DNA from 2 places in the Paenibacillus sp. GD4 genome. Region 2 is predicted to be linked to the other one. Evidence: riboswitches for the same ligand, from Rfam matches in the RefSeq annotation. Region 2 holds a riboswitch; the other holds the start of a gene.
The links. A riboswitch is a leader RNA that binds a small molecule or an ion and turns the genes downstream of it on or off. The one in region 2 is predicted to bind thiamine pyrophosphate.

Region 1: linked by a shared signal. The riboswitch ahead of RAC89_RS17860 (ECF transporter S component) and the one ahead of tenA (thiaminase II) in region 2 are both predicted to bind thiamine pyrophosphate.

Annotation. Positions count from the first base shown of each region.
Region 1 covers NZ_JAVCYK010000001.1:3,680,880-3,685,897, reverse strand. Annotated here, with positions in the region: gene RAC89_RS17865 (ABC transporter ATP-binding protein) at 1-620, opposite strand, end outside; gene RAC89_RS17860 (ECF transporter S component) at 620-1,216, opposite strand; TPP riboswitch at 1,336-1,440, opposite strand; gene RAC89_RS17855 (hypothetical protein) at 1,614-1,814, shown strand; gene asd (archaetidylserine decarboxylase) at 1,952-2,740, shown strand; gene RAC89_RS17845 (MFS transporter) at 2,757-4,028, shown strand; gene RAC89_RS17840 (NAD-dependent malic enzyme) at 4,120-5,018, opposite strand, start outside.
Region 2 covers NZ_JAVCYK010000001.1:3,246,990-3,252,007, forward strand. Annotated here, with positions in the region: gene RAC89_RS15595 (YhgE/Pip domain-containing protein) at 1-717, shown strand, start outside; gene RAC89_RS15600 (TetR family transcriptional regulator) at 797-1,453, shown strand; gene nfsA (oxygen-insensitive NADPH nitroreductase) at 1,450-2,184, shown strand; gene RAC89_RS15610 (DUF1450 domain-containing protein) at 2,251-2,538, shown strand; gene RAC89_RS15615 (ferritin) at 2,636-3,139, shown strand; TPP riboswitch at 3,238-3,339, shown strand; gene tenA (thiaminase II) at 3,439-4,122, shown strand; gene RAC89_RS15625 (iron-containing alcohol dehydrogenase) at 4,359-5,018, shown strand, end outside.

The sequences.
Region 1 (5,018 bases), 430 kb from region 2:
CGGTCCACGAAATCCACGATCTCGTCGATCTTATGCTCTACGATGATGACCGTCTGATCCCTTGTCACCTCTTTCACCGTCGTCCAAACCTGCTTGGTCCCCTCAGGGTCCAGCAAAGAGGTCGGTTCATCCAAGAACCAAACCTCCGGCTGCAGGGCGAGCAATGACGCAAGAGCCAGCCGCTGCTTCATGCCTTGAGAGAGCGAGGCAATCGGCACATGCGGGTCGGGCAGCTGCAATCCAACCTGCTCCAGATACCGGCGGATCAAGCCCGCCATATCCGGCCTAGGCACCTGCATATTTTCCAGTACAAAGGCGATCTCCTCATCCACAAACGGCATGCAGAACTGCGATTCGGGATCCTGAAACAAGTAGCCCGAAGCCGCCGGCACCACACTGCTGTCACAAAGCATCGGCACTTCAATCGCTTGTGGGATCAGCCCGCTTAGCACCTGCAGCAAGGTCGACTTTCCGCAGCCGCTCGGACCGAGCAGCAGCACCTTCTCTCCATGTCTGACGGAGAGGGACAGCTCCTCGAAGAGAAGTCCGTCGCTCCCCGGAAATTTAAGCCGCAGCCCTTCCACAGCAGCCGCCAGTTCCTTCATAGCAATCGTACTCATTACATCTTCGTCGTCTTGCGGTTCAGCGCATCATAGTCGGCGCGGCTTGCCGGCCGTACGAGCTGAGCCACACCGGTAGCCTCCAACGCCTTCACCAAGCCGGCAGCCACGAAGCCGCAGATCACAAACGCCCCCACGAATCGGAAAACGATATACAGCACCAAGCTCCAGGTTTGCAATTCCGTCATGTACCCCTTGAAGAAATCGAACACCAGTGCGCCTGCGCCTGCGGCCATTCCGGCCAGTCCCGCCGTTACGGCCGAGTAACGGTTATACCCTGTTGCAGCGAACAGCAGCTCGGCGCAAATCCCTTGCACCAGACCGTACGTTAACGCCTCGACGCCGAACGGGGAACCGAGCAGCAGCTCTCCGCTTGCCGCTGCCGCTTCAGCCAGAAAGGCAACCCCGGGCTTGCGAATGAGCAGGAACGCTACCGTCGATGCAATAAACCACATCCCGTACATCAGCTGCTCGAGCTGAAGTCCGGGTGCTTTAGCCACCTCATACACGGCGGCCCAAAAATGATAAATGGCAGCAAGGACAACGGAAATAACGACGGTGACCAAAATATCGGTCAGCTTCAAACCTTTGGACATAAACCTCACAACTCCTTTTTTCCTTTTGTTTTGTCAACCGGGTTCCGAGACATGTATGCCAAAAAGGGCCGCCTCCGCAAAACTATGGAAGTGGCCCAGATGAGCTTATCATGATCGCGCGCATACGCTCTCCACTTCCCTACGCTGGCATAATCCAGATCAGGTTCAGAGGGTCTAGGATCTATTGATCCAGTCTCAGCCCTACGGCTCCCCTAGTGACATAACTCATATTAAGCACCTTTGCTCCGATTGTCAACGAATAAATTCCGTAGGAAGATAGAACATTTTAGGTAATTTTTATAAAAATTGTGTCACATTACGCAAGTAAATCGTTGGCAACCATGCTAAGATATAGGTAATTGGTACCTCTATTTCGCTAAGGGAGACATTCTTATTAATGAATCAAATCGATGAATTGAAGCAGCAGCTGCTTTGGGTCACCACGGAGCTCGTTTCGGAATGTCCTTACTGCATATGTATTTCAGATGATCCCCAGCTGCGGGCCCCTATCTCCTGCACCAAATATTCCGGCTCCAAGAACCCGATTCTTGTGAATATCTCGGCCTGCTTAGCCTGTCAGGAGTACAAAAAGCAATAATTACGTGAAGAGAAAGGCCCCTCCGGGCCTTTTCTTGCTGTTTAGGCGACTTTTTCTTGGTTGCGCTTGCTCCCGGAATGTGTCACTATAGTCGGTAGGACTTTACAAATATGAAGAAACAGGTGAACCTAACCAGCATGAAACGTTCGTTATTCCGGCTTCTAACCGAGCTATCCTCCCGCAAAACCATTTCCCGAATGACAGGAGCCTTTGCCAAATCCAAGCTCAGCCGCGGGTTCATCCCGCAATTCGCTAAGACCTACGGCATTCCCGTCGAGGATGCGGAGAAGAGCCTTCATGAATATGCATCGCTGAACGACTTTTTCACCAGACGGCTGAAAACGGGGCTCCGTCCCATCCATACGGCTCCAGGCGCCATGGTCAGCCCTGTCGACGCCCTGATCACCGGCATGGGACCGATTCAAGAGGGATTGATCCTGAATGTCAAAGGTCAGGATTACACCATTGACGAGCTGCTCAATCATTCGCCGCGGATGGTGAATTATAAGAACGGTTTTTTCTATGTACTGTACTTGAGTCCAACGGACTATCACCGCATTCATACTCCGGTCAGCGGCATCATCGTAGAGAAGGAGCACATCCCCGGTAAGGTTTATCCGGTCAACGACTTCGGACTGCGCTTCATGCGACGGGTGCTCAGCCGCAATGAACGATTGGTCACGTACATGCAGCATGAAGGCGGCGAGGTTGCCGTCGTCAAGGTCGGAGCGTTGAATGTAGCCAGCATCCGGTATGTCGATCCGCTTCCGGATCGGCTGGAGCGCGGCGATGAGCTCGCTTACTTCGAATTTGGTTCCACCATCGTACTACTCACCGAGACCGCCACGTTCGAGAGCCGGGCTGATCTGAAGGTAGGAAGCAAAGTAAAAATGGGCGAGGCTCTCGGTACCTTTATGCAAAAATAAGGAGATGAGCTTTCCCATGCAAGTGCAGCCAAGTGCTGCGGCCGTTTCTTCCATAGGAAGGAAGCAGGCTGCGGCACCGCAGTCAGACATCAAGCCAACCGTGTTTCGTATTTTGTTCGCCATCAGCTTGGTCCATCTGTTAAATGACACGATTCAGTCCGTCATCCCGGCCATTCTTCCGATTCTGAAGGATTCCATGGGGTTAAACTATATGCAGTCCGGCGTCATCGTCTTTGCCTTGAACATGACGTCCTCCGTTATGCAGCCGATGATCGGCCTCTACGCCGACAAAAAGCCGACTCCTATGATGCTGCCGCTCGGCATGGGACTTACCTGCATCGGGGTGCTCGGATTAGCGCTGGCACCGAATTATGCGCTTATCCTGCTGTCCGTGCTGTTCGTCGGGCTAGGCTCCGCCATTTTCCATCCGGAGTCCTCCCGCGTTGCCTACATGGCGGCGGGCTCCCGCCGGGGCTTGGCGCAATCGATCTTCCAGGTCGGCGGCAATTCCGGACAAGCACTCGCGTCCGTCATGACGGCGCTCGTCTTCGCGCCGCTTGGCCAGTTCGGTGCCATCTGGTTCACGCTGGTCGCCGGACTCGGCATCGTCGTCCAGCTGACCGTTGCCCGGTGGTACGGCGGCTACATGGCGGCGAACCCTCCGGTCCAACGGTCGGGAGCTGTCCGTACCATGAGCCCCGCCCGCAAAAAGCAAATTACCTTTGCGGTCAGCATGCTGTTGTTCCTGATCTTTGCCCGTTCGTGGTACAGCATGGGGATCTCTACCTATTATCCGTTCTTCTTGATGGAGAAGTTCGGCATCAAGCTGGAGCAAGCACAGATCTATATCTTCCTGTTCTCCGCTGCGGGAGTGTTCGGTACCTTCCTCGGCGGTCCGCTCTCCGACAAATTCGGGCGGCGCAACCTGATTTTCTTCTCGATGCTGGGGACCGCGCCTTTGGCGCTGCTGCTTCCTTATGCAGATCCCTTCTGGACTCATGTAATCCTGCTCGTGAACGGATTTATACTGCTATCCAGCTTCTCGGTTACTGTGGTGTATGCTCAGGAGCTTCTCCCCGGCAAGGTGGGCATGGTATCCGGCCTAACGATCGGCCTTGCCTTCGGTCTCGGCGCATTGGGCGCCGTAGCGCTTGGCGGTATGATCGACCGGCTGCAGCTGACCCCGGTCATGCAGATGATCAGCTTCCTGCCGCTGCTCGGGCTGTTTACCTTCTTCCTGCCTAGCGACAAGACGATCCGGCAGTGGACGGAGGAAGCTTCAAGCTAAAGAAAAAAGGTCAGCAAGCGGTGCATCTTACACCGCTGTTGACCTTTTTTTGCTGTAAATCGCTTTGATTAAGGATATCTCCACCCGAGTCTTAGCCCATGTCCGTCCTTGACTGCTCCTTCGCGCTGCGGCGGCGGGCAACACCGGACTCATAGGCTGCCGTTATGACGGCTTCCTTGACCTTCTCCACCACGCTCTGATTGAAAACACTCGGGATGATATACTGCTCATTCAGCTCGTCGTCACTGACGACGGAGGCGATGGCCTTGGCCGCTGCGAGCTTCATCTCCTCCGTGATACGGGAGGCCCGGCAATCCAGCACGCCTCGGAATATCCCCGGGAAGCACAGCACGTTGTTGATTTGGTTCGGGTAATCCGACCGTCCCGTCGCCATGACACGGACATAAGGCTCCGCCTCCTCCGGAGGAATCTCCGGGGTAGGATTGGCCATCGCGAAGACGATCGGATCCTTCGCCATCTTCTTCACGTCGTCGACGCTGAGCACACGTGGGCCCGATAGACCGATGAAAACATCCGCTCCCTCGATCACATCCGACAGACGGCCGCTCTCCCCGTTCGGGTTGGTGTGCTCCGCGTACCAGCTCCACGCGGAATTATCATAGGAGTTGCCTCGTACAATGGCTCCCTGCCTGTCCACTCCGATGACGTTGCGGACGCCGGCGGCAATCAGCATTTTGGTGCAGGCGATACCCGCAGCGCCGATGCCGCATACTACGACCTTGCAATCCTCGAGCGGCTTCCCGACGATTTTCACGGCGTTGTACAATCCAGCCAGAATAACCACGGCCGTGCCGTGCTGGTCGTCATGAAACACCGGAATATCCAGCTCCTGAATGAGTCTCTCCTCAATTTCGAAGCAGCGCGGCGACGAAATATCCTCAAGGTTAATACCGCCGAAGGTAGGGGCTACCGCCTTCACGATCCGAATGATCTCCTCCGTATCCTGCGTATTCAAGCACAGCGGGAAGG
Region 2 (5,018 bases):
GCGGAGGCCGTGCTGACGCTAGCAAGTCTGCCGCCTTCCCAGGCGCATGGGATTGCGCAGGGGCTCGCTGAGAAGGTTGCCGCCGATTATGAATTTACGAACCCGGTCAGCGGGATGAACAATCAGATGATTCCGATGATGCTCGTCCTGGCCTCCTTCGTCGGAGCGATGATCATGGGAATGAATCTCCAGCAGTCCACTATGATGATTGGAGGCGGAGTGTCCAAGTGGCATAAATACGGTGCCCGCGTCCTCATTAATATAGTATCGTCAGTAGTCATCGCCCTCATCGGCTCTGCGCTGGTGCTGCTGCTCGGAGGAAAAACCGTAGCCGGCTTCGCGGCCATGTGGCTGTTCCAGTCACTGTTCCTGCTTACCTTTATGTTCTTCTCCCAATTGTTCTTAATCGTGTTCGGTATGGCAGGCATGCTGCTTAACATCGCCAGCCTGTCCATACAGCTAGTTTCCTCGGGAGCGATGGTGCCGCGTGAGCTGCTGGGCAGCTTTTACCATAGCATTAGCCAATATTTGCCGGCGACCTATGCCGTCGAAGGGAGCATGAACCTGCTGTTCGGCGGACCGAGTGCAGCTTCCGCAGCATGGGCTCTAGCGGCCATCGCGGTCGTTTGTGCAGCTTTGGGTGCCCTTGCAACCGGTCTGCGCAAAGAGGCTACCACGAAGGCGGCGGCACCGGCCGGCAAGCCGGCTTTATCCTAGTTCTGCAGCGGGTTCTGCGTCATGGAGACGTTTGCATACAGCAAGAGGAAACGATTATAATGAATGCTAACGCGTTGACATGAGGAGTGCAGCTATGGCACACAACGATTCCGATATGAAAATCCGCATTTTGCTCGCCGCCAAGAAGCTGTTTGCCCAGCAGGGGTATGACGGTACCAGCGTACGCCAAATTTGCGAAGAGGCCGGTGCCAATGTGGCGCTAGTCTCCTACTATTTCGGAGGGAAAGAGAACGTATTCCGCGCCCTGTTCGAAAGCTTTTTTCCCGGACAGCGCATACCACAATATGAAGAGCTGCTGAAGGAGCCGGTCGAGGGCCTTGCGCTCATCGTCCGCGAGGTGATCTTGTTCAGCTTCACCGACCCGGAGCTGAGCTCGATCCTGCAGCAGGAGATGACGATCAATTCAACGCGAATTTGCTCGGTCACCGCTTTTACCCATCCGGTGTGGCAGAAGGTAAGAGAACTGCTGGAAAAGGGGAAGGCTCTTGGGCGGTTTCAGTATGACTCCCTAGATTATGCCATGATGATGGTTGTCGGGATCGTTCTGGCTCACAAGAAACGAGAGTACTTTGCGCCGATTCTGGATACCAAGGTGGAGAATGGAGAGGAGACGGCTAATCAGGCGGCTCTCTTCGTACTCAGAGCATTAGGTTCGGACATGCCGAAGAAGCTTCCGGTTATTCCGGCACCGAAAGAAGGAGGAAGCACCCTATGAAGGAAACGCTGGAGCTGCTGCTGAAGCACCGGTCCATTCGCAAATTTACGAACCAGCCTGTCCCCGAGAACCAATTCGAAGCTATCATAGCCGCGGCACAGCGAGCCTCGACCTCCAGCAACATGCAGGCGTACAGCGTCATCCGGGTTCAAAGCCCCGAGCTGCGTAAGGCGCTTGCCGAGCTGGCAGGCCATCAGGCTTACATCTTCGAGTGTGCGGAATTTCTCGTATGGTGCGCCGACCTGCATCGGCTGCAGCATGCCTGTGGATTGTATGGGAAAGAGCTGGCACGGACGACCGAGAATTTCGTCATCGCCACCGTGGATGCGTCGCTGGCCGCACAGAACGCAGCAGTAGCGGCCGAAGCGATGGGACTCGGCATCGTCTACATCGGCGGGATCCGCAACCAGATTGAGCAAGTATCCGAGCTGTTGAAGCTTCCGGAGCTGGTGTACCCGGTGTTCGGGATGTGTATCGGATACCCGGAGCAAGCGCCGGATCAGCGGCCTCGCCTTCCACAGACAGCCGTGGTGCATACGGATGTGTACGACGAAGGGAAGCATAACGAGGAAGTCGCTTCCTACGATCGGGAGTACCGAAGCTACATACTTGAGCGTTCCGGCGGAAAGCGGGATACCGTCTGGTCGCGCGAGATGTCGGAGCGGGCCTCCAAGCCGCTGCGGCTGCAGATGAAGCCGTTTTTGAAGAGCAAAGGATTTTTACAGGAATAATCCTATAACGCCTGCCCTGAAGGAATGATTCTTCGGGTAAGGCGTTTTTTCGTGTTGACAGTGAGAATGAGAAGCATTATCATTTGGAATAACGGATACTTTTTGAAAGAAGGGCTGCCATCCATGAAGAAGATCAAGTACTGCTGCAAGAATTGGAAGCAAGGCACCAAATCCGTCTACCGAACGATGAAGGAACAGTACCCAGACCTGAAGCAGAAGAAGAAGGATTGTCTCGGAAACTGCCGAATGTGCTCCAAGCAATGCTTTGTGAAGATCGGCAAGAAGGATACGATCTGCGCCATGTCGCCGGAGGAGCTGTACGAGAAGCTGAGCGCTCTGCTGAAGAGTTCATAATAGAGATTCATATTGACGGTAATTTCGGTTACAATATATTGGAATAACGTAAGGTCTGACGACCATTACATGAACGTACTGAGAGGAGCATCCTGCATTGAACGAGCCCTTATATCAAGCATTGAATGACCAAATGAATTTCGAATTTCTATCCTCCCAGGTGTATCTGGCTAAGGCGGCTTATTGTTCGGCGGAGAGCTTGGACGGCTTCGCGAACTTTTTTATTGTGCAAGCGGAGGAAGAGCGGTTTCATGCGATGAAAATCTACAAGTTCCTTAACGCACGCGGCAAACGCGTAACGTTCAAAGGAATGCCGGACCCGAACAACGAATACAGCTCGGTGCTGGATGCATTTGAGCAAGGGTACGCGCATGAGCAGGAGGTAACCCGGCGTATTTATCATCTCTCCGATCTGGCTCTGAATGATCGTGAGCACGCGACCATTCACTTCCTTAAATGGTTTATCGACGAACAGGTGGAAGAGGAAGCGATGTTCGACGGACTGATTCAGAAGCTGAAGCGCATTGATAAAGACAGCAATGCCTTCTTCATGCTGGATGCCGAGCTTGCGAAGCGGACCTTTGTGCCGCCGGCGGAATAACGGAAGCTGCAGCTCTTCACCGAGGGGCTGCCGTTTTTGTTTTGGAGCCATCTTAGCATTGCTTAACCGAGACCGATATGGTACCATTTTCCTGTTAGAAATACCACTAGGGGAGCCGACAGGCTGAGACGGGATGCCATCCCGGACCCTTCGAACCTGATCTGGGTGATGCCAGCGTAGGGAAGTGGAGAGCCGTAGATCCTGTCACATGAGCTGTGTCAGCGAACCTCTCCCTTCGTCGGAGAGGTTTTTTGTTATCCTTGTCTCAGCACTGAGGCGGTATGAGGAGGAAGCACAATATGACTAGCTTTACCGGGCAGCTTAGGCAGGACTTTGACGCTATTTTTGAAGCCAATTATCATCATCCCTTCATTCGGGGCGTGGGCCGTGGGGAGCTGATGGCCGATCAGCTTATCCATTATGTGAAACAGGATTACGAATATTTGAATGCATATGTGCGCGCTTACGGTCTGGCGGTATCCAAATGCTCCACACGGGAGGAGATGGCCTATTTTCAAGAGAAAATCGGCTTTATTCTTAACGATGAAACCCATCCGCATCGAAACTTCTGTGAAGCCGCCGGGGTGAGCTACGAGGACCTGCAGGGCTTCCGGCCGGCGCCTGCCGCTCATCATTATATTCGGCATATGCTCACGGTTGCTCACGAAGGAACGCTGGGAGAAATCATGTGTGTACTGCTGCCCTGTCCTTGGATCTACTGGGATATTGGGGAAAGGCTGGTCAAGGAGTTCAACCCTCAGCCGGATCATCCGTACTATGATTGGATCCAGTTTTATGCTTCGGAACGAATAGCTTCGGCAACGCGGGAGCTTTGCCGGAGAATTGACGTATGGGCAGAGGAGCGGGCGACAACGGCCGAACGTGAGCGGATGCGCGAGCATTTTGAGCTAAGCGCTCAAATGGAATATATGTTCTGGGACATGGCGTATCATGTGCAGGATTGGCCAGTGAAGCTGAAGTGAAGGAAGACGCCTCAACGTAGGGAAAGAACTCTTTGCGGGGAAAGCGTCTTTTTTTCGATGGAAACCGAACTTGCCCCGGCCGCCGCACGCTGTAAAATGATGTTTACACGCAAAATTACAGTGTGATAAAATGAACCTAATTTTGAACAAATGCTTTATAGTGAGACAAATGTTCAATGTAGAGATGAGCCTGTAGAAGGTCTAGTGGGGATCGGTAACGGGAGAGGAGCAGGAGAATGAAGGAGCTAGTGGAAGCCTACCGTGGCGAAATGCTGGATAAACGGCTCGAGGAGCTGGTCCATTTCGTCTATCGCTGTGAATGCGGTCAGGAGCACAGGGTCGACCTGCAAAAGGTCGTCATCGAGGAAGGGGCGCTTTGCCGCGTACACGAGGTGATCGCCGAGCTGCAATTGGGCACTAAGGCCTTGTTGATCGCAGACGATCGTACCTATGAGGCCGCAGGGGAGCGGCTGTACCGAATGCTAAGCGAGCAAGGACTCGATATTACGCTTAGCGTGAATCATGAGAAGAACCTGTACGCGGATGAAAAGGCACTGGGCAAAGCGCTGATCGACATCGAACCGGATACGGAATTCATCATTGTGGTGGGCGCAGGTACACTGAACGATACGGCCCGATATATAAGCTATAAGCTGAACCTTCCTTATCTTGTCGTAGCCACCGCACCGTCCATGGACGGGTATGCCTCTACCGGATCGCCGCTGCTTGTGGAAGGCTTCAAGAAAACGTTCCTTGCCGTTTCTCCAGCGGCCATTATCGGGGATCTGGATATTTTGGCTGCGGCTCCGCGGGAGATGATGGCGGCTGGCTTCGGGGATATGCTGGCCAAAATCACGGCGCTTTGCGATTGGAAGCTGGCGGCTGCGGTGGAGGAG